DNA from 3 places in the Paenibacillus sp. EB106-04-04-XG159 genome. Region 2 is predicted to be linked to each of the others. Evidence: riboswitches for the same ligand, from Rfam matches in the RefSeq annotation. Region 2 holds a riboswitch; each other region holds the start of a gene.
The links. A riboswitch is a leader RNA that binds a small molecule or an ion and turns the genes downstream of it on or off. The one in region 2 is predicted to bind cyclic di-AMP.
Positions count from the first base shown of each region.

Region 1: it holds a riboswitch for cyclic di-AMP, as region 2 does, so the genes downstream of both, AC3WTP_RS06095 (CAP domain-containing protein) here and AC3WTP_RS10620 (3D domain-containing protein) in region 2, are expected to answer to the same signal.
Region 3: it holds a riboswitch for cyclic di-AMP, as region 2 does, so the genes downstream of both, AC3WTP_RS06495 (TrkH family potassium uptake protein) here and AC3WTP_RS10620 (3D domain-containing protein) in region 2, are expected to answer to the same signal.

Region 1 is NZ_JBYTDY010000004.1:27,767-35,837, forward strand. It holds gene yunB (sporulation protein YunB) at 1-845, shown strand, start outside; gene AC3WTP_RS06080 (M23 family metallopeptidase) at 925-1,998, opposite strand; gene lipA (lipoyl synthase) at 2,321-3,205, shown strand; gene AC3WTP_RS06090 (YutD family protein) at 3,306-4,094, shown strand; cyclic di-AMP (ydaO/yuaA leader) riboswitch at 4,249-4,376, shown strand; gene AC3WTP_RS06095 (CAP domain-containing protein) at 4,379-5,077, shown strand; gene AC3WTP_RS06100 (NAD kinase) at 5,208-6,029, opposite strand; gene ylbJ (sporulation integral membrane protein YlbJ) at 6,106-7,344, opposite strand; gene AC3WTP_RS06110 (globin domain-containing protein) at 7,793-8,071, shown strand, end outside.
Region 2 is NZ_JBYTDY010000007.1:92,602-100,672, reverse strand. It holds gene AC3WTP_RS10635 (dihydroorotate dehydrogenase) at 1-525, opposite strand, end outside; gene AC3WTP_RS10630 (dihydroorotate dehydrogenase electron transfer subunit) at 506-1,207, opposite strand; gene AC3WTP_RS10625 (polysaccharide deacetylase family protein) at 1,469-2,485, shown strand; gene AC3WTP_RS10620 (3D domain-containing protein) at 2,541-3,308, opposite strand; cyclic di-AMP (ydaO/yuaA leader) riboswitch at 3,317-3,503, opposite strand; gene AC3WTP_RS10615 (amino acid ABC transporter ATP-binding protein) at 3,705-4,427, opposite strand; gene AC3WTP_RS10610 (amino acid ABC transporter permease) at 4,420-5,073, opposite strand; gene AC3WTP_RS10605 (transporter substrate-binding domain-containing protein) at 5,168-5,977, opposite strand; gene AC3WTP_RS10600 (sensor histidine kinase) at 6,502-7,959, opposite strand; gene AC3WTP_RS10595 (response regulator transcription factor) at 7,938-8,071, opposite strand, start outside.
Region 3 is NZ_JBYTDY010000004.1:109,134-117,204, forward strand. It holds gene uvrC (excinuclease ABC subunit UvrC) at 1-1,233, shown strand, start outside; gene AC3WTP_RS06490 (CPBP family intramembrane glutamic endopeptidase) at 1,291-2,967, opposite strand; cyclic di-AMP (ydaO/yuaA leader) riboswitch at 3,224-3,391, shown strand; gene AC3WTP_RS06495 (TrkH family potassium uptake protein) at 3,453-4,814, shown strand; gene AC3WTP_RS06500 (potassium channel family protein) at 4,838-5,512, shown strand; gene AC3WTP_RS06505 (GntR family transcriptional regulator) at 5,598-5,972, opposite strand; gene AC3WTP_RS06510 (LysR family transcriptional regulator) at 6,098-6,994, opposite strand; gene AC3WTP_RS06515 (succinate dehydrogenase cytochrome b558 subunit) at 7,308-7,979, shown strand; gene sdhA (succinate dehydrogenase flavoprotein subunit) at 7,995-8,071, shown strand, end outside.

The DNA.
Region 1 (8,071 bases), on a different contig from region 2:
ATGCGAGTTGGAAGCAGCAGGTACCTAAGCCGAAGCGTAAACGAAGGCTGTGGCTGATTACGCTGCTGATCTTTATATTGTTGTCGGTGCAGATGTTTATATATGTGGATAGGCATCTCCGCGAACCGCTTATGCACTTAGCCAAGATTAGAATGAAGCAGATGGCGACTCAAGCGATTAATAAAGCGATCAGTGAACAGATTACGAATGACAGGTCGCTGGATCAGCTAGTTCAATGGAATACAGATAATCAAGGGAAAGTATCCAGCTTTATTCTCAATTCGAATGAGCATATGCGAATTACGTCTGAGACCGTTACGGTCGTACAAGACGCGCTTCATGCGATGGAAGAATTCAAGGATCATATCCCGCTGGGGCAGGTATTGGGAAGTGCGCTTATCGCTTCTTTCGGTCCGCGGATTCCGATAAAGATGGAGCCTCAGGGAGCGGTCAAGGTTGAACTGAGTACGAGAGCACGAGATGTAGCCATTAACATGGTGCTGGTAGAAGTCTATGTTAAAGTGGTGGAGGAAGTAGCTATCGTCAGTCCGTTTGACTCTGAGCCTGAAATAGTTGAAACCGAGATTCCGATCTCGTACCTGCTTGTTGTTGGCGATGTGCCAATGTACTACTACGATGGAGAGGGCAATCCTGTGGGAACGAACCGCGATCAGGCGCCTGCGATTTCGCTGCCTCCATTATCGAAAGACAAGGGGACAACACGAACTAATCCTGGAATAAGTGTTGATCCTCAAGAAGAATCGCCTGTCATTAAGCCTGAGGGTGCGGAGAGCGAGTCCAATCAAACCGGAGAGAATGAACCAGAGCAAGAGCATAGTCCTTAAGTTATCAACAGACAGCAATATAGCGGAGTGGTATAAACGATATTAACGTTTGTATCCCTCCGCTATTATTTGTTTAGGATCAATTGGACTTTTTCTGCTGTGCAGCACGCAAAGTGCGCTTCTCGTCATTTTCCCATTTCTTCAACAATGGGTAGGGGTCAAATGCATATTCCACTAATCCGCGATCGCGATACACACCGTAATGGAGATGAGGTGGAAACTTGCCGGAGGTTCCAGGCTTACCATATCCCGAGCTGCCTACCCATCCGATAACTTGTCCAGGGGTGACGATATCGCCTTGGTTTAGAGTTTTATTATACCCCGATAGATGAGCGTAATAATGGTACAGATTGTTTATATCTCGAATGCCGATTCGCCAACCGCCATATCGATTCCAGCCCTTCACCTCAACGATGCCGAAGCAGGTGCTTCTAACAGGCACGCCGTGCGGCGCAAAGATGTCAGTTCCTTCGTGAATGCGGAATCCGCCGTAATGTCGACCCATCCCCCAGGTGCTCCGGTAAGAGTAAGTAGCATTGACGGGAAGCGGAAAAGCACTGCCATGCAATTGTATGCGGTCAAAATGCTCATATAATCGTGAGAACTGGAGCACTCGTTGAACCGCACGACTATTTTTGTAATAATTCCACAAGCCAACAGCGAAGTCATCCTCATGAATTCCATACGATCCGATAAATGCTGAAACGCTGTACAGCAGATCAATATCATTGTTGCGATCAGCAAGAGAATCTCCTGAACCATCCTTGCCTAATCCGTGGAACATCGAGATGGACTTTGGATTCTGATCTTCCGGATCAGGGTTAAGCATTCCGGTCCATTTGGGCTGCTCAACGAATACGCCAATTACACGATCGGGATGCTCTCGCTTCTTCGCATTGGCCTTCGTTAAGGTGCGCTCATATTGATCCACAGCAGCGAGCCGATACCAGGGGATGCCTGTCAGAGCGCTGAGCTTATCATAAATATCTCTCCGCTGTTTATATGGATTATCGCCAGATGCTGCTTCTGGCAGTTTATGCTCTGCTGACTCGGATGCCGCAGGGGCGGGATCTGCATACGCATTAGTTGCGGAAAGGTTGATGGTTCCCCAGATGACACTGCATATCGTCAAGTGGATCACGAATCGTCTCATGTTCTTACCTTCCTTCACAAGTGACAGAATAGTTATGCTTAGGATGTACGGATATAACGAACTTATCCAAAGTCGGCACACAGATCGCATAGTCGCTGATCACCAAAGAGCCTGTCTTCATATAAGGGTATTATGCCTATTGAATAGTCTGTAAAAATTGGACAATAAATTGATTGAATAATTAAAATATGCTAAGCTCAATCATAGTTTAAGTTACTTCGTAAGAGCTCTTGCTGTGTATCCAAGTAATATTGTGCGAGAGACGAAGACGATATCAGCAAGGGTCGAGGTTAAGTGATATAAGAAGGTAGGTTGCCCGCTAATGAAAACAAAATTGCAAAAACCCGACTGGATTCGCATTAAACTGACAACAGGAGAGAATTACTCCGAGATAAAGGATATGATGCGCTCTAAAACGCTTCATACGGTCTGTGAAGAAGCGCGTTGTCCGAATATATATGAATGCTGGGCTAATCGTACAGCGACATTTATGATTTTGGGGGACATTTGTACACGGGCGTGCCGTTTCTGCGCAGTTAACACTGGAATGCCGACTGAGCTCGATCTGCAGGAACCAGAACGTGTAGCTGAAGCTGCGGAACGCATGGGATTGCGTCATTGCGTCGTAACCTCTGTTGCTCGAGATGATTTGAAGGATGGCGGAGCTACTATCTTTGCTGAAACGATTGCAGCGATTCGCCGTCGATTGCCGTTCTGCTCTGTAGAAGTACTGATTCCCGACTTTATGGGCAATTGGGACGCGCTTAAGCTTGTAATGGACGCTAAACCAGACATCTTGAACCATAATGTCGAGACGGTAGAGCGCCTGTCAGACCGAGTGCGAGCTAAGGCGAAGTATGAGCGTACGTTAGAACTGCTGCGTCAAGCTAAGCTTATGAAGCCTAACATCCCTACCAAGTCAAGCATTATGCTGGGCGTTGGCGAGGAATGGGAGGAAATACTAAGAACAATGGACGATTTGCGTGCGGTTGATGTTGATATATTGACGATCGGACAGTACCTGCAGCCTACGTCCAAGCACTTAAACGTGGAGCAATATTATACCCCGGAACAATTCGAGAAGCTGAAGGAAGAAGGACTTAAGCGCGGATTTAGCCATGTGGAATCGGGTCCGTTGGTTCGCAGCTCGTATCATGCACATGAACAAGTAAAATCAGCGCATGAGAACAAGGCTGCTCAAGTTTAGATTAACTGCCATCAGTTAGGCGTGAACACGCAAAGCTGCGGATAGGCGAAGTAGGTTGGTCCGTTGGGGGCGGAAGAGACGGGAAGGAGGGAATAGGACAGTGATTCATATCGGTGGTAGAACGTATGAGATCGTGAAAGAGCATCGGACCGCCTGGAATCCGGAAATGTTTCGTGACCGTTATAGTGAAGTGCTGGATCGGTACGATTACATTGTTGGAGACTGGGGATACAATCAATTGCGATTGAAGGGCTTCTTCAAGGACAATCATCCCAAGAACACGAAGGAAACTACGATGTGCGGGGTCATGGACTATATTAATGAATATTGCAATTTCGGCTGTGCATATTTCATCTTGGAGAAAAAGCCTTCTAAGGACGGACGCGGACGAACGATAGAATCTTGGGAGTCTGATGCGGAGATGGAAGGTGCAGCTGCAGCTGAGGATATGTCAGACGGCGCAGATATGCAGCAGGGCATATCGTTAACACCGGGCAATGCAGTGACTGACGATAAGCAGGATGCTTCAGAAGCGGGCTCAGACGAACCAATCTCGCGTGCGGAACGCTATAGACGTGCAGAGCGTCAATTCCGCACAGATCGCAGCGATAAGCAGGAGCGTAATGGGCGTCCGGCTCGGCAGGACAGACAAGCTCGCGGGGAGCAGGATCGTGGACCGCGAGCTGATCGAGGCGAGAGACCGGAACGCTCGGAACGTAATGACCGTGCTGAACGCTCAGAACGTGGAGATCGCAATAAGTCGAGCCGTCAACAGCGCAGCCGATTCAAGCCTGGCAAGCAAGGCGGGCAGCAATCAGGCGGTAAACCGCAAGCTGGCAGCGGCCGTGACAATGAGATGCAGCGAGCTCCAGAAGGCGTACACTCCTAATAAGAGAAAGACCAATCGTGTGACCAACCGTGAACATATGCGGTTGGTCTTTTTTGCATTCCTTTGATATGGGTCGGGTGTAATAATATGTATTAAATTACAATAAATTTGAAATGAATGCTGCTGCCATACATGTTACAATTCTGTAAGAAATTCAAAAACAAAGCTGAAGCTCACATGAGCGCGGGGGAACCACATATGGGGTGAAATCGCGTATGCGATCGAGGAGACTCTTTCACTCGAACCCGACAGCTAACCTCGTAGGCTACAAAGGGAGAGAATTGATGATGAAGAAACATATGATTACATTGGCAGTAGCAGGTGTACTTGCGTGCAGTCCATTTTTAGCGGCAGGATCCGCTGCAGCAGCGCCAGCACAAGCGCCGAACTGTGATGCAGTTAACGTTCAATATAGCTTTAACTCGTCTAATTGGAATGCGGCATTGCAAAATTGGTTGGCAAATTGGAAACCAATCTATCAAACACCAGGCCAAGGTCATAACCCGAATAATGGACAAGGTCAGAACCAAGGTCAGGACCAAGGTCAGAACCAGGATCAGAACCAAGGTCAAAACGATAACTCACAAGCTAACGAAGATCAGGGTCAAGCCAATCTATCAGAGTATGCAGCACAAGTGGTAGAGCTTGTTAACCAAGAGCGTGCAGCAGCAGGCTTGTCTCCTTTGACAGTCGATAGCAAGCTGTCTGATGTAGCGATGCTTAAAGCCAAGGACATGTATGACAATAACTACTTTGATCATCAATCGCCTACGTATGGTTCTCCATTTGATATGATGCAAGCAAATGGAATTACGTACAGAACAGCAGGCGAGAACATTGCTAAGGGTCAGCGTTCACCGCAGGAAGTAATGGACGCATGGATGAATAGCACAGGTCACCGTCAAAATATTTTGAATAGCAGCTACACGAAGATTGGCGTAGCTTATTACAACGGCGAATGGGTTCAAGAATTCATCGGCTAAAGCAATTATCGGGTTGTCTCAACATTCCTATTAGGGAAGGTTGAGACAACCTTTTTTAATTGCTCGTTGAAACGACAACAGGCTATCCCTATGTTGATTAATCAATAAAGGGATAGCCTGCAGCAAGTATTTAACGAGAGTCGTCTTGACCGATAAAGGCTTCTCGGACACGATTCCAAAATGGATATGGGCGATAACGGACAAAAGTAACCTTCTGATCTGCCACTCGACAGCTTACTGAGCTTAGGTTGTCCAGCGGTACGTTCACATGATCGATCGTTAATAATAGGCGCTGATGCTTGCGGGAATAAATATCGATATGGTGATGCTTCGGCAGGACAATGGAAGCTCCAAGTGTACGGAATACTCGATTGTTGATTGATGCGATCTCTGCCATCTGTATAGATTCAATAGAAGGATGCACCATGGCTCCGCCTAAGCTCTTGTTATATGCTGTGCTGCCGGACGGTGTGGAGATGCAGATGCCATCTCCTCTAAACATCTCAAACCGCTGTTTATTAATGTCAATCTGAGCGACTACGGTGCCGTCGACACCTTTGAGCGTGAATTCATTAAGTGCAATATATTGCTGCACTCCACCGTCATCGCGCTTGATCGTCAGCTCGATCAACGGGTACTTAACCTTGCGAGGTGCGATATCTTCCAGTGAAGCGTGGTCGGACATAAGCTCGACGAGTGTCTGGATCTCATCAGCTTGCCAATCGGCATAAAAACCTAAATGTCCTGTATGTATACCCACAAAGGCAAGAGAATCCAGTTGGTTGATATAACGATGAAAGGCCTGCAGCATCGTTCCATCGCCACCGATGGAAATGACAATCTCAGGGTATATGGAATCATGCGTTAGTTGATGGTCGGATGCAAGCTGTTGAAATCGATCGGCTAACCGATTCGATAGTTCATCGCCGCGCGACAATATGGCGTATTTCAAGATAGCGGCTCCTTTATTGGCAAGTCATGACATATTCATATTAATCGTTCCGCTACTGGAAAACAATCATTATCTCCTATCGATTTGAGCGCAAAAGGCGAAGGAGCACCCCTAATACCGCCATTATCGACGTTATGCCAATGAATACCGCCATTCCCCATGAAATAAAAGGAATCGTGTCAGGCCAACCCTTCCATTCTTGCGTTAGTGCCGTTGACATCCATGTCGGGACATGGAGCGTATCTGTCTTCAACCAAGGGTATAGCCAATAAGCTGCGATAGCAGCTAGAAAACTGTGAATCAAGCGCGAAATGACAAACGGCGTATATCGCAAATCCGTTTGATTCAGAATGCTGGCAATCTGGGCGTGAACCGATAGACCAGCCCATGAGAGTACCCATGCTGCTGCGACGAGCTGCAGGTGGGTGCCTGCTTGGGTTGCGGCACCTGCGCTCTTAGCGCCGAGTGTGACCTCGAATAAGCCGCTGGAGAAAGCTTGAGCGAGTATGTCTGGAAGGCCGAACAAACCGAGGGCCGCACTGAGGAAGGAATCCCATATAAGCATAACGGAAGAGGCGGTGAGCAGCTCCATGACGACTGAAAAGAATACAACAAGACCGCCAACGACAATCATCAGCTTCAAGGATGATTCTACTGCTTCGCGCAGCATGGTGCCGATCGAGCGGCCGTCGCTGATTCTCGCCTGATGCATAGCGTTGAACGCTTGCACGAATATATGCCTCATGGCAGTCCGTTTCGGCTGCATCTGGTCTTTCTGCAATGGAGTAGGCGCAGCATGCGGAGCGTAGAAGCGCATGAGTAAGCCTAGGAGCAAGCCAGATCCATAATGCGCGGCAATCAGAGTCAGGGCAAGGCTGGCATGGCCGAAGAAACCGACAGATACCGCGCCGATCAGAAATATAGGATCGGACGTCGTCGTAAAGGCGACTAGGCGTTCTCCTTCCTCGCGCGTTATTAAGCTTTGTGCCCGTAAGCGCGTTGTAAGCTTTGCGCCGACTGGATAGCCGGATGCATACCCCATCGCCATGACGAAGCCTCCCACACCGGGTACGCGAAACAGTGGACGCATGATCGGATCAAGCAGTGTTCCAATAAAATGAACAATGCCGAAGCCAAGGAGCATTTCAGAAATAATGAAGAATGGCAGGAGGGATGGAAATAGTACGTCCCACCATATGGTCAACCCTCTTTCAGCCGCTGTTAGCAGTGACTGTGGATAGATAAGCATTAGGAGCAGGCTGATAGAGAAGATGGCTGCCAGTAATATGAGATTGAGCCGTTGCCACCGATACATCGTAATCTCCCTCCTCGATTGTCCGCCCAGCCGAGTGGGAGACAGCTGCGAAGCGTTGGACAAGGGTCCAACACCATCATATGAGCGGGAGAAGAGGAACATTCTCACTATGAGAGACGAGTGGGGATATCCCTATCACAACTCATTCTCAACTGTAATCAAAATGTAAAGAAACCGTTTGCATTTTTTCGTATCATCGCGTGAATCCTTATGATAAGATAGTTATATAGAAGGATGAAACGGTATCCGATAATTAGGGGTGATTCGGATGAGTATAATAGCAGGCCTCTTAGTTTGCGCTTTCGTTTACGTTATTCGAGAGTCGTTGATGGGTCCACCAGAAGATTGGGAAACATAATATTCCAGGTTCGGCGCTAAACAGAGTTTAGCGTCTTTTTTGTGTGCTATAATGTCCATGTGTAATATTACCGATAGATAGGAGAGCGTTATGAATAAATATAACGAAACCTTATATGACATGATTGGCGGGGAGCAAACCGTTCGACGCATGGTAGAGGCATTCTATCCAAGAGTCCAGCAGGAACCGTTGCTAGCCCCGTTATTTCCTGAAGATATAACGCCTGTATTGGAGAAGCAGTTTTTATTTTTAACACAATTCTTCGGAGGGCCGATGCTGTACACGGAGCAGAATGGACATCCGATGATGAGAGCGCGCCATCTGCCATTTCCGATAACCATTGAACGCGCACGCGCCTGGTTAAGCTGC
Region 2 (8,071 bases):
CAGCTTGACAGCAAGAGGCAGAGAAGTAACTTGTCTTACTTCACTAATGACCTGACGCGCTATGTCGGTCTTAATACCGAAGGCAATCCCGCCCTCTTTTACATTCGGGCAAGAAATATTGAGCTCGATCATATCGATAGCTTTACGATTCTGCTTGCGGCGCTCTTCTGCATCTTGCGTAATCTTCAGCGCGCCAAGCACATACTCTTCGATGTTGCTGCCGCCGAGATTCGCAATCTTTACAGGCTCGATATTTTCCCAGAACGGCATCTCTTCCTGCAGGAATGCTTCGACACCCGGGTTCTCAAGACCAACGCTGTTCATAATGCCGCCAGAGGTTTCGAACACTCGAGTACCTGTGTTTCCTGCTCTAGGATGCAAGGTTAACCCTTTACAGGAGATGCCCCCCAATTTATTAATGTCATAAAGCTTTGCGTACTCTCTACCGAAACCGAACGTCCCTGATGCCATTACGATCGGGTTGTTAAACTTGATGCCGGCTACCTCACAAGCTAAGCTCCGCATTCCAATCAACCTCCTTCGATGAAAATACAGGTCCATCCGCGCAAACTTTACGATTGCTGTCTTTATTCGTTATCGAACATACGTAGCAAGCGCCAATTCCACACGCCATCCGCTTTTCAAACGATACGTAAATGTTGGTATCCAGATCGGCACCCATAAGAGAAACCGCCCTCATCATACCACCGGGACCGCAAACGAGAACGTTATCATACTGTGATAAATCCAAATCTTCTAGAAGGTTTCCGTTAACACAAACATGAAGCTCATTCGCGTAAGGCTCGTACATTTCAGTTAGATAAGATTGACCTCTAAACCCTAAATAAATATCAGGTTTGTCCAAATGCTTAGAGGTATAAAACAACGGAGCAACTCCAATACCTCCGCCGATAAGCGCTGTTTTACCTTTAACATCTGGAAATCCGTTTCCTAGTGGGCCTTCAAGTTGAATCTGATCACCTGCTCTTAGGTTGGCGAATAAGCGCGTACCCTCTCCAGCGACCTTATACAAGAATTGGATGCAGTCCTGCTCAATATTGAAAATACTAATTGGACGCGAAAGTATCGGTGAGTTGCCCCAAGCGCGAAGCATGAAGAATTGCCCCATCCGAGCTTGAAAACAACCCTCAATTGTCATGAGGTAAATACCTTCTGATATGCGTTCGTTCGAAACTATAGTATGCACGTTCCCTCTCCTTTTTCAGCTTTAACATTTACATGATGTCATGTCGAACGTGCTCAAACCGTGACGAATATCACAATCCCCTCAAACAATTTAATATTTGAGTAAAAAATGATGAATTTTAATTGTGATTTACATTTTAATGGATATTTGCGATTCGAAAATGGAAGGATTCTCCCTTTATGTTATGGGGCATATTTCTTGCTGTATAAGGACATAACAAGGATGTACTATTGAGTAAGTATTCCTGGGAGGAAAGGAGCCATGTCCATGCGCAATACCGTGTTTGGTATTATTGCAATTGCCATGATGATGATGAATGGATGCTCCATAGGAGAAAAAGCTGTTGGACAGTTCCCTAAGATGACAGTAACAACTGAGCATCTCCAGAACTTCGAAGGACAAGAACATCAGCTATTGCCTGCTGTGAAATGGCAAGAATCGGACCCTCATAACGTCACGCAGCAATCATCTGATAATGAAGATACAACATTTGATTCCAAAGGCAATCATCTGCCTGGATATATGTATGAGAAGCAATCAACTTCAACTGCCCAAAGTATGAGATATAAGACTTACTCAGAGATGGGAAGCTCCGCTGCTGGTCATCTGAACATCGCGCAGCTGTGGAAAAAGTATCCCGAGATCTTTAAGTTCCGCGCACCGAGCGGAAATGGGAAGAAAGTTGCGCTTACCTTTGATGATGTACCTGACAGAACGGTAACTCCTGTGATCCTTGATATATTGAAGGAACATGGCATACAAGCCACCTTCTTTATTGAAGGTCATCGAGCTAAGGCTAATCCAGAAATGATTAAACGCATGGTAGCCGAAGGGCATATCATCGGAAATCATTCATACGACCATCCACTGCTAACGAAGACGACAATGTCAACATTCGTCAAGCAGATCCAGAATACGGAATCGATCATCTCTAATATTACAGGCTATAAACCTCGATTTTTCAGACCCCCTTTTGGTGAAATCACCGAAGAGCAGCTTCAGTGGGCTGGCGACCATGGTTATATTGTCGTCAATTGGGATGTAGACTCCAATGATTGGCGAGGCATTTCGTCCAGTCGCGTTGAACAGAATATTATGAGTCAAGTCAACTCCGGCTCAATCGTTCTGCAGCATGCAGGCGGAGGAGGAAGACCGGGATATTTGCAAAATACGGTTCAAGCTCTGCCTAAGGTTATCCGACAGCTTCGCGAACAGAACTATCAGTTTGTTACTCTACCCGACTTACTTCATGATCATAAGGAAAAAAGAGATTACTGATTAATACATACGAGCTTGTCCGTTACATCAACGGACAAGCTCGTATTGTTTCTCCTTATTTCAACACATAGACCTGAACATCTTGTACGCCAAAGGTACTTCCTGTGCTCTTGCTTACTGGAACGAAGATATCAATCTTGTTCCCTTTAATCGCACCGCCTGTATCCGTCGCTGTCGCAACGAAACCTCCACCAGGCAGATGACTATATTGATAGCCTGTCACAAACAGCTTAGTTCCGAGCGGTATGACATCAGGGTCAACAGCAACTGTGCCTAATTTCAGTGGATTACCTAATGCATCAACTGCGCCCCATCCATTCTCGCTCGGGTCTGCCGTATAAGCAGTCGCACGCATGTCAAGCTTATCCGTATACGTCATGTCTCTACCTGCAACAGTGACCGTATTAGCTGAAGATTTCTTAGCTGTTGTTGATGCAGGTTTAACGTTAGAGACTTGGCTCTTCGGAGCGGCTTCTGCGACTGGTGCATTTGCTGCTGGTTGTGCAGCACTCTGTTTTGCATTAGCTTGTTTTGTCGCAGTTTCCGGCTTATTGCCCGGCTCATCTACCGTTAGGTTAGCGACCGGACTATTCTGCATCACATCTGGAACCATAACTTCATTACCAGCATACAACTTCTTCTTCTCGATTACAGGATGATCTGCTAGAAAGCCATCAAAGCTCACATTATATTGTTCTGCTGTTTGATAAAATGTAGTGCTGGTCGGTGATTGACTTCCTTCCGCATATACAGGCAGAATCTGGAGTATCATGACTACTCCGAGCATCAAGCCCGTAAGCTTAAGTGTTAATTTCTTATTCATTTACTTATTACCTCCTTAGAATCTGCCTCCGGGGTTAGTTGTCGGATTCGGGTTAAGGAGTACCCTACGATCGCTTCTCTCCGATGGAAAGCTGCAATACGATTCACCCCAAGATGATCAGAGCTGTTACACAAGGTCTGAAACATCGATCAGGCGTCCCCCGTACGTTGTCGTTCGGCTTGGCTTACATATTATCACAGATTTGTAACCCATCAAATGTTATATAATGTCATCATCTTCAAATCCTTGGGGGACAACGGGTTCAGAGATTACAGAACGATGACAATGATGACTGCTTCTACATCAAAAAAGGATAATTACGGTAAGTTGGAATAAGCAAAAAGAGCGCTGGAACAGCCAGCGCTCTTTCAATTTATTACACTTACAGTATAAGGTTTACAATATTTTTCCCAAGAAATTCTTAGTTCGATCATGTTGAGCATTACCAAATATCTGCTCAGGTGTTCCATCCTCTACGATTTGACCGCCATCCATAAAGATGATACGATCGCCTACTTCTTTGGCAAAGCCCATCTCGTGTGTAACGATGACCATGGTCATCCCATCGGCAGCGAGTGATTTCATAACTTCGAGGACTTCTCCTACCATCTCGGGGTCAAGTGCAGACGTTGGCTCGTCAAATAGCATCACATGAGGCTGCATAGCGAGAGCACGAGCGATGGCGATCCGCTGCTTCTGTCCGCCGGACAATTGAGCTGGATATGCGTTCGCTTTATCCGCCAAACCTACTTTATTGAGCAGATCCATCGCGATTTGCTGCGCTTTATCTTTTGAAACATTTTTCACTTTAATCGGAGCAATTATGATGTTGTCCAGTACTGTCATATGAGGAAACAGATTGAAGGATTGGAACACCATCCCCATCTTCTCCCGTGTCTTATTGATGTCATGACCCTTATTATTAATCTTCTCGCTCTCAAACACGATATCTCCTTTGGTCGGAGTCTCGAGCAAGTTAATGCAGCGCAGCAGCGTACTCTTACCAGAGCCGCTCGGGCCAATAATCACGACAACTTCGCCTTTCTTAATCTCCAGGTCGATCCCCTTGAGTATATCCAGCTTACCAAAAGATTTATGCAACTGTTGTATTTTAATCATTCGTATTCAACTTCCTTTCAAAACGTCCGATAACCTTGGACAAAGTAAAGGTCAAAACGAAGTAGCAGAACGCTGCGCCGAGCAATGGACCCATTGCGGTATACGTTATACTACGGATTTGCTCCGTCTGGAACATGAGGTCCGCGATCCCGATAAAGCTCACAATGGAAGTCTCCTTGATCATCGTTACAAACTCATTGCCGATCGCTGGAAGTACAGACCGAATAGCCTGAGGCAGAACAATATAACGCATCGTAGCAGACTGCTTCATCCCAAGCGATCGCGCTGCTTCAACCTGCCCCTTGTCAACGCCTTGAATGCCGGCACGGAATATTTCAGCTAAGTACGCCGCACTATTAAGACCAACTGCTATTACACCTGATGTAAACTTGTTTAGATCAAGACCCATTTCCGTAAGGCCAAAATAGATGATAAACAACTGCACGAGCAGTGGAGTTCCGCGGAATACCTCGATATAGGTGACTGCAAACCATCTCAGAGGCTTAATCTTCGATAATCGCATCAGCACGAGAATAAGTCCCAGCACAACCCCAACCACTACCGCGCTTAATGACAATAATAATGTAACGCTTACTCCTGATAAATACTTTAGATGAAATTCCGATAATGCTTCAAACATACTCATCTATCATTCGCCACCTTCCACATCTTCCCTATTCGCTCATTAAATGAAAAAGAGCGGTATACACCGCACTTTCTCACGCATCATATGTTAACGATTATTCGCTCTCCGCAAGTGCATTAGCTTTTGCAAAGAATTCGTCCAACTTGCCTTCGTCTTTCAAGCGTTTGATCGTCTTGTTAGCAGCTTCCTGCAGCTTGACGCTATCCTTAGTGAATCCTGCCACATATCCTTCACTAGCTGCTTTCAAAGCTACTGGCGCGACAACAACTTTGCTATTGTTCTTTGCATATGCCTCTGCAACGGGCTTGTCGACTAGAACCGCATCTACACGACCTGTTTCCAAGGCAAGCACCAGATCATTGACCTTCACTAGCAATTCTTGCTGTGAATCTGGCACTTGAGCCGCAACATCCACGAATGTACTGCCCTTCTGAATGCCGAGCTTCAAGCCTTTCATATCTTCTGGCGATTTGTATTTATCTGCATCTTCAGCTCGAACCAGTACACCTGCTTCTGCTTGATAATACGTGTCGGAGAAAGCCATTACTTTTTCACGCTCCGGCTTACGATCCATACCAGCCATCATGATATCAGCTTTACCAACCCGGATTGCTTCGAGGGAAGCATCAAAGCCCATATTCTCGATCACGAGCTCTACTCCGAGATCCTTCGCAATTTCCTCAGCGATCATAATATCGTAGCCTACGATTTTCTCCTTGCCATCTTCCATCTTAATAAATTCAAATGGAGGGTAATCTGCGCTCGTTGCAAGCACTAGCTTCTTCGACTCCATCACGCTGTCATACTTATCCGCGCTCTTTGCGCCTTCACTTCCTTTTGAACCGCAACCTACCAGCAATGCCATTACACATGCACATACTGTCAACAATTTTAGTGATTTCATGATGATCCCCACTTTATATGAATTATTTGAATTGAATACTGTCTCTTGGACTAAACACATTATACAACGAGATGCATAGTTATACAATCCCTTTTGTACATGTATTATTTTGACATTGTTTTGACATTCATGAAGCGAATAGACGATGCTATCGAACATAATTTCATTCAATACAAGCAAATATCAACGCATATCGTAGGAAATCAGAGCAAGGCAATAAAGAGAAATTGTCAGTCGACCGTCTGACTGCCTACTATCACAGCAATTATCATCACGTTAAATGCCATTTGTTCGGCATTCACTGTTCATTATTAACTACTAAGGACAGCAGCAAACCTAGTCCTGTTATTGCATTTTTATGTGAATAGAATGTTCTTCCTCACAATGGTGATTCATGCAGACACCACATAATAATATGCATGATGTGCATAATCGCAGCTGTCGGCCTGAGATCTGTAGGCGACAAAACAGAAAAAGGACGTACGCGGTTCTACCCTCGTACGTCCTCTAATTCATGTAGCTATTTAATCTTCAATTATTATCTTAGGTGGTTCGCATTGATAAGGAAACGTTAGAATAACCGTCGTTCCTTGACCCGTTTCGCTTTCAATAGTCATATCTCCACCGTGCGCTTTCACGATTTCATTCGAGATCGCAAGACCAAGTCCGGTACCTCCGCGCTCAGGATTAATCTGATAGAATTTATCCATAACTTTGGTCAGATGATCTTCGCCGATGCCTATTCCCTGATCTTTTACGCGAACGACGCATCTCCTCTCCTCCCTTAGCATTCGTACTTCAATCGTAGAATGTAAAGGTGAGAACTTAATGGCGTTATCGACTAAGTTCAGCAGTACTTGTTTCAGTCGATTGGCATCGCCATATTGAGGAGTCTCCCCTGGTTCGCCAAATGTTTTAAACAAGAGCGAGATATCCTTCATCTCCGCCTTCGAACGAACCTGGAACAACGTTTCATCAATGAGCTGCTCCATCGACACTTGCTCCCAATGAAGCTGCAACCGGTTCTGCTGCAGTTTTGAGAAATCAAGCAGCTCTTCTACAAGTCCAATTAGACGATCGGTCTCCTTCGTAATAATCTGAAGCCCCATTTTCGTCTCTTCTGTATCTTCCATATCGCCCGATAGCAAAGTTTCGCTCCAACCTTTAATGCCGGTAAGAGGAGTGCGAAGCTCGTGTGAGATCGAGGAGACAAAGTCATTCTTGAGCTGGTTGCTCCTTACTATTTCATGGGCTAGATAATTCAAGGTCGAAGCTAATTCGCCCAACTCATACTTATAGCCTTCTTTGACTCGAATATCGAAACGACCACGCGCCATCTGGGCGGATGCATCTGTAATCTCGTTTATCGGCCTTACTATCGAATTCGCCAATCCCAGACTGATGATGAATACGATGAATAGAACAACACCAGATACGGCAATTGAGAATAACACAATACTGTTTAAGACCTTATTCACATTCTCCAATGAGGTTACGAAACGCAATACATATTGAACATTACCTTGCGCTATTAGAGGCGCGGATACCGCCATAACGGTTTCGTCTGTCTGAGGCTGAATTCCGATCCAACGTGTGATCTTGCTCTCATTAGCTGCTAACAACACGTCGGATGTTTTAATGGGTTCCTTCACTTGGAATCCAGTGGACGATATAAGTACATTTCCACCACGATCTAGGATTTGCACCTCTACATTAGGTATTTGAAACTGCTTTAATAGTTCTGGCAGCCACTCGGACTCGTTACTCGCATACAAGATGCTGTCATATCGCGTAAAATAGGAAGTCGTTGCCTCTGCATGAGACTTCAAATGATTGGATACAGAATCGTAATAATACGTTCTTACTGCGAGCATAAATACAATTTCCAGAATCAACATCGTCAGAAACACGACTATAAAGTAGTGCATGACGACAGACCGTCGAATACCAGGCTTTAAGATTAAGAAACGGTTCCTCTCCATTTATATCCATGTCCCCAGACTGTTTCAATATATTTCGGTGATGACGGCTCATCTTCAATCTTCTGGCGCAATCGGCGCACGTTAACGTCCACGATCTTCGGATCTCCCATAT
Region 3 (8,071 bases), on a different contig from region 2:
CAGCTTGACCGTGACGTATTCGGCTTCGCGGTTGATAAGGGCTGGATGTGCGTCCAGATTCTATACATGCGTCAAGGCAAGATGATTGAGCGGCACGCGACTAAGTTTCCTTATTATGGCGCCGCCTATGATGACTTTATGTCTTTCGTAGCCCAGTATTACAGCGATAACCCGGCACTGCCGAAAGAAATTATGCTGCCGCTTGATGTGACGGAGCAAGGAACGGATCAAGCAGCAACAGCAGACTCTGACCATATTGACACTCATGGCACTGGTGAGGGTCAAGATCATTCTGACCATCCTGAAGAAGCCCATGAGGATGAGCAGAATCGCTTCGGAGCGGATGCGCTGCAACAATGGCTGAAGGTTAAGGTTGTGATTCCGAAGCGCGGCTTGAAGAAGCAGATGGTCACGATGGCGATAGATAATGCGCGAGTGACCCTTGAGGAGAAGTTCAAGCTCATCGAGCGTGATGAAGATCGAACCGCCCGTGCGGCGGAACGGCTTGGAGAAGCACTCGGAGTTGCCTCAGCGCGCCGGATCGAGGCGTTCGACAACTCGAACATCCAAGGCTCCGACCCTGTATCGGCTATGGTTGTATTTATCGATGGCAAGCCTGCGAAGAAGGAATACCGCAAATACAAGGTGCGGACTGTACAAGGACCGGATGATTATGAGACGATGCGTGAGGTCATTCGCAGACGGTATGAGCGCGTATTGAAGGAAGGTCTGGAGATGCCGGACATCATCGTGGTCGATGGCGGCAAGGGACAGATGGCGGTAGCCATAGACGTCCTGGAGAATGAATTGGGGTTAGCGATTCCCGTGTGCGGCCTTGTGAAGGATGTCAAGCATAAGACCGCTCAGCTTATGGCTGGCGACCCTCCGCAGGAAGTCAATCTGCCTCGTGACAGCCAGGAATTCTATCTGCTGCAGCGTATACAGGAGGAAGTGCATCGCTTCGCGATCACGTTCCATCGGGAACGGCGAGCGAAGTCTATGGTCGTGTCAGCATTGGATTCGATTCCGGGGATCGGCGAGAAGCGGCGCAAGATGCTGCTGAAGCATTTTGGGTCGCTCAAGAAGATTCGGGAGGCTTCTGTAGAAGACTTCCGTGAAGTAAGCATAGGTGAGCAGTTGGCGCAAACGATATTATCACATCTGAGAGAAGAGGATCAGTCAGCAGAAGCAGATCATGATGATATCGAAAGCGTCGATGGGGATATAGAATAAATAAGAGGCACTTGTTGGAATACTTATAAATAGTATTTCAGCAAGTGCCTCAATTGTTTATGGGATTGAATATGTAACCGTTTTGCGATTGCGGTGCATCGCGGCTAAGCAATACACAACTGTTACTGGAAGCAGCAGGTATATAATACCGAATGTAAAGCCCGCCAAGGAGCGCTCCAGGAATAGGGACATCACCATCAGCAGCGTATCGAGCATCAGATGAGCGCTGACGGCTGTCCAGAAGCCGTACCGAACCATTATCCATACGAAGGCGAAGCCGATAATCATCAGTTCTACTGGTCTTGAGTAGAACGGGTATATCGGATACATCACATGTCCCGCGGCCCAGACGAAGGTAGGGACGATGGCAGCAATCCATGTGTTCGGAATCCATCTTCTCAACAGCCCTACGCCGAATAAACGGTAGAATCCTTCTTCAGAGATCGCGGCTACCCATGCGAGCAAGGGGTACATGTACATATAAGTCAGATTCAATGGAGATGAGATCGAATCCGTTGAGCTCCAAGCACCGACACCGAGCTCCAGCAGGGTGAATATAATCGTCTGCATACCAAGCAGTATTCCTGCCCAGCATAGTCCGTTCCAGAAGGCATTCACCAATGCGGTTCCAAAGTTGGGATGTCTCCATGTAGGCAGCAAATTAGTATGGAGGCTCCGTCTCCACAGCGCGCGTCCCGTGACCAAGGCCAGATATAACATAATTCCGCCTTGTACGACAACAATTGCAGATTGCAGATATAGGGCGTTCTGTATATCGCCGGTTGTGACAGGTACTTTCTGTTCCAGCATGACATAGCTGGGCAGGGCATTCCATGAGTGGACGACGGATAATCCGCAGGATATGACAGCAAGCAATATGATCGTCCAGGAACCGAAATGTATCGTACGTCGATAGACTACAGCACATACGACAGCTGCAATCCCCATAATAAGTGACATTAGCTGATAGGCGTAGTTTTGAGTCTTCTCTGCTGATTCCTGCTGGTGTTTCATTTCAGAAGTATATGCAGGTGGAACATCCCATACAGGCCTAAGGCTGGTTATATAGTCTCCAGACCATGTGGCAACTAGCTCCAACGAGGCGTCGCCTACCTTGGCAGCAGGTACACGATATCTGATCTCATTCGGATTCGCGGCTGACATCGGCAATCGCTGTACTTGGGCATCTGTATACCCGAGCTCCCGAATTGCTTCATCCGTCCGAGCCGCCATGTCGGCCTCGCTAAGGTTAGATGAACTAGAAGGCATGTCAGTCGTTTGGGTCTGATAACCGACCAGCTTGCCGCTCGTCATATGCAGATCTACAATCGTGTATTCCAGATCATGCAGATTCCCTCTTCTCATCAAGACACGGTAGTAGTCGTATGGAGCCAGCTTGTCCCAAGGCTCATAGCTTTCCATCAATTGTTCTTTGCTCACATAACCGGATAAGAGTTGATTCGTATCGTATATAACAGCTGTTTCCAGCGGTTTAGAGGACTGTCTTCCTGAGGCGAATGCCTCATCCGCATACACCTTATATGCGAGGTTCAAAGCTTCTTGTTTCGTGATGGGCTTAGCGAGTGCTTCTTCACTGCCAGATGTAATGGGAGCTATGACTTGAAATGCCAAGAAGATCATGAACCCGATCACGGAGCAAACGACAACAAGTCTTGAGACGGTTCTCTGATGCAAAGACGCAGTAACGGATGCTTGTTCAAAGTGAGAAGACAAGGGAATCCCCCTCTATCGTGAAATGGTCTTATTATGATTGTATATCTGATCATAGCCGCTTATGTTTCATTTGAATAGAACAAGGTTATCGAAATTATAATGCAACGTCAAGAAAACAGGCGTCACACTGATGCATTGCATGAAAACAATCTAATGTAAACGCTCTTAATCCCTAATTCGGGTACATTTCAGATGAATTTGCCAGTTTATTGACTTTGTAAGTGCTCGTATAAACGTATATAATCATCTCGTTATGAATTGTATAGAGCCGAATTTCGCGCAAGCGAAAGCGGGGGAACCGATATTTGGGGTGAATTTCGCAATGTGCTGCAGACTTAGAGTATAAGCTGCAAGCGCTGCGAATAGGGCAACTTGACGTGCCCGAATCCGTCAGCTAACCTCGTAGGCGAGCACGTCAGGAAACCAGACAGCATTGGTATTCCGATGCTTTTTTTTATGAAATTTTTTAGAGGTGGGCACAGCAATTGAAAAAGATTGAGCTTTTACGACCATGGAGATTAACTCCGGCGCGCATACTGGCAGTGGGATTCGCTGCAATCATTTTGTTAGGCTCATTTCTTCTGATGCTCCCCATATCAAACGTTGACGGTCAACCGCTCCACTTTATCGATGCATTGTTCACAGCGACGTCTGCAACATGTGTTACAGGATTGGTTGTCGTTGATACGGGGTCGCACTTTACCATGTTCGGACAGATAGTCATCTTATGTCTTATCCAGATCGGCGGTCTGGGATTTATGACGATGGCGACGTTGTTCGCGCTCGTATTCAAGAAGAAGATATCATTGAAGGAACGATTGATCTTGCAGGAGGCGCTGAATCAGGGTTCGATGGAAGGTATCGTTCGTCTGATCCGCAAAGTACTGCTCTATTCTCTCATCATTGAAGGTTCAGCCGCTATTGTGTTTGCACTGCGTTGGGCGGTCGACATGCCTTTTGGACAGGCGCTGTACTTTGGTATATTTCACGGGATATCCTTTTTCAATAATGCGGGATTCGATATATTCGGGATGACAGCAAGCGGACCGTTCTCCAGCTTGACCAGCTATGTCGATGATCCGATCACTAATATCGTAGCGATGTTCCTGATTGTATCGGGAGGTATAGGATTTATCGTCATGTCCGATCTGGTTGATTATCGCAGGACGAAGCGTTTGTCGCTTCATACGAAGGTTGTTCTGTATACGACTGGTTTCTTAATCTTATTCGGGGCGCTTGTCATCTTCGTATTCGAATTTTCGAATCCGAACACGATGGGGGATATGAACTTCTTCGAGAAGATATTAGCTTCATTCTTTCAATCGGTTTCACCTCGTACAGCAGGGGTCAATACGGTTGATATTGCCGGATTGCGGCAGGCAACTCAATTCTTTATAGTCATTCTCATGTTTATCGGTGCTTCTCCAGGCTCGACGGGCGGCGGTATTAAGACGACGACATTCGCGATATTATTCGGCGGGGTCGTTGCGATGGTACGCGGCAAGGATGATATCGTGATGTTTAAGCATCGCTTGGCGAAAGACCGATTGAATAAAGCACTCACTTTAATATTGATAGCGCTAGGTCTGGTCATTACCGTGTCCATGATCCTGTCAACGACAGAGGATGCAGATTTTCTTGCGATCTTATTTGAAACAACTTCTGCATTCGGTACTGTAGGTCTGACTATGGGGATCACCAGCGATCTATCGAGCATCGGCAAGCTGTTGATTGCGATGACGATGTTTATCGGCCGATTAGGCCCGCTTACACTTGCATATGCGCTTGGACCGAAGACGGAACGTGAATTGTTCCGTCATCCAGAAGGAAAGATAACGATAGGTTAACAACAAAGGGGATAGTATCAAAGATGGATGTGCAGCAGTATGCCGTCATTGGAATGGGACGGTTCGGTTCCAGCTTGGCTGAAGAATTGATGAAGCTTGGTCACCAGGTATTGGGAATCGACAAGGATGAGGAAGTTATTGATGAAATGAACAATGTGGTAACACATGCAGTCGTTGCTGACGCGACAGATGAGGAAGTGCTTCGTTCGCTCGGCATTCGCAACTTTGACTGTGTCATTGTAGCAATAGGCAATGATATCCAGACGAGTATACTGGTTAGTATTCAGGTGAAGGAGCTGGGGGTCAAGAAAGTAGTTGCCAAGGCGCTGTCTGATCTGCATGGCAGAGTCCTGGAGCGGCTTGGAGTTGACCGAATTATATATCCGGAACGGGATATGGGCATTCGGGTTGCTCACCATCTCGTATCACCTAATCTCCTTGATTATATTGAGTTGTCTAAGGAATATACGATTGTGGAGCTCAACGTACCGAGATGCTTGAATGGAGTCACACTGCGTGAGCTGAACTCGCGCGTACGATACGGCTGCAGCATCGTAGCCTTGAATAAACCTAATGGCATTATAGTTGCTCCATCCGCAGATGATGTGTTGGCAGAGAATGATATCATGGTCATGATCGGTACTAATTTGCAAATTGAACAATTTGAAGAAAAGATTACAGATAATCGGAAATCTTAATTATACTACAGCCCCAAGCAAGCTCTTGAACAATAGTCAGGAGCATCGCTCGGGGCTTTTATTGTGTGACTGCGCTATATGCACGTTATTCATCCTGCGGCGTTTCTTTTATTTCCATAATCATATGTACAAGCTCTTCTTTCGTAATCTCCAATGCTTTCGCAGTCTGCAGAATGCGGGGCAGCTCAACCTCCGCGAATTGATCACGGCGCTTCTTCCTCACGATGGCTGCCGCTCCAGCGCCGACGAACATTCCAACCCCTCTTTTCTTGTACAGCACTCCTTCATCTACTAACAGATTGATGCCTTTAGCAGCTGTTGCCGGGTTAATCTGCAGCACTTTGGCGAACTGGGTAGTTGAAGAGACCTGCTGCTCTTCTTGCAGCTCTCCGTTTAGGATTTCATTTTCAATTAATTCGGCAATCTGCAGATATATAGACTTCGATTCATCTAACAGCACATAACTCACCTCACTTGCTGCAACAGTTGATTATTTCTAGAAGCGAAGATGCCTCTTGTTAAAAATTACGATTGTGTGTACATGTATTAAGCCCTAATCAAAATGGTTAATGAAAAATATAGCCATTATTCTGACCAATTGCTGTGGAGTGCAGCATCCATCAAGAACTGCTTGACTTCATTCGAGAAGGAGGCTTGTTCAGAATAAACTAGTGATGTAATGCGTTCCGTCTGCTTCAGCTCTTGCATATAAACCGTACGCAGCCCGCTGTTGCTGATCCATTCCTCGCGAAGATACGACTTCGGCAGCAGTGTGGCTGCTTCACAAGTATACAACAGTCGAACGATAGCTTCGAAGGAATCAATCTCCATCCGAATATCAGGCATAATGCGATAGCGGCGGAACAGATCATCGATCAGCTTGCGGTACCAGGTGCCATTGGAGAACAGCAGCATCGGTAATCCATTGAGATGGGTCATTGTCCAGTCTTGCAGATCATACCATTCATGGTTGCTCGGAACGACCAGCATAAGGTGATCAGACAACAGTGGAATCGAGACGAGTCCTTGTTCCCGAATCTCATCCGCTACGATGCCGAAGTCAACCTGCTGCTCCTTGATCAAGGAGATGATCTCATGTGTCTTGCCGGTTACCGTCTTAAGCTGTGCCTTGGGCATGTGATCCTTGAAGATCGAGACAAAGAACGGCAATGTCGTTTGCAGCGTAGTTAGACTGGCTCCTATCGTGACGTTCGACTGGCCTTCAGCTTTATAAGCGGCTAACGATCTCATAAAGCCAAGCTGACGTGTACGAATATCTAGCGCAAAGTCATAGGTCATTCTTCCGACCTTCGTCAGCTCAAGCCGCTTGCCATTGCGCAGGAACAACTCTACGCCGAGATCCTGCTCTAATCGTGAGATTTGCCTAGACAGTGCAGGTTGCGAGATATTAAGACGTTTAGCGGCTTGATTCAAGCTCGTAAATTCCACTACTGTGGCAAATGACTCTAATAGATCAAGCATATGTGTTGTCCTCCTGTTTGGTCGGTGAGAGAAATCTAATATTTATGCGTTTTAGTTATAAAAATTATAATAATATTGCAATTCCATTATAAGCTTGAAAGGAGTAATATGGAAGTGTCACAAGTTAGTCACACAAAAAAAGAGAGCGCTTGCAAATTTGTATACGGTTTGACACAAACCGATAAGATTTATTAAAAATTTTGCTATTTCTTCGGTGACAAATGATTGACGCTTTCGACAAGCACAGGTAAAATGAGGATGCTTTACTACCAAAATTTTCTGGTATGTATGAGAAGGGGGAAATGAGACACCTATGAAACGAGGCTATTTTTACTCAAGGAAGATGCACTCGCTGCTCGGGGTAATTCCGCTTGGATTGTTCCTGCTGGAGCACATGATTACGAACTTTTCAGCGTATGACGGCGGCAAAGAAGCGTTCCAGTCAAGCGTAAAGTTTCTGAATGAACTGCCGCTCCTATTTTTCTTGGAATTATTGTTTATCTGGCTGCCACTCCTATATCACGGTGTATACGGGTTGTATATCGCATACACGGCCCGCAACAATGTGGGCAATCACAACTATGGGCGCAATTTCGCGTTCATGATGCAGCGTATTACGGGGGTTATCACGTTTATCTTCGTCACATGGCATCTCTATCAAACTCGCTTTCAGATTGCAATGGGCACGGTTACACATGAAGAGCTGGGTACTCATATGAATGAGATCGTGACACAACCGGTCATGTTCATTATTTATATCATAGGCGTTGTCGCCGCTTCTTACCATTTTGCCAACGGATTATGGGCTTTCTTTGTAAGCTGGGGCATTACAGTAGGACCGCGTGCTCAGAAGGTCTCTGCAAAGATCAGCATGGGGTTGTTCGTGTTGATGTCCGTGTTGTTCATACTTTCATTGTTCGGCTTCCGCAGCGAGCAATTTGAAGCAGCTCAAATGATACAATCGATGCAGTCGATGATCGGATAAGGAGGGAAACACGCAATGGCTAAACAAAAATTGTTAGTTGTCGGCGGCGGATTGGCTGGCCTAATGGCAACGGTGAAGGCAGCGGAAGCAGG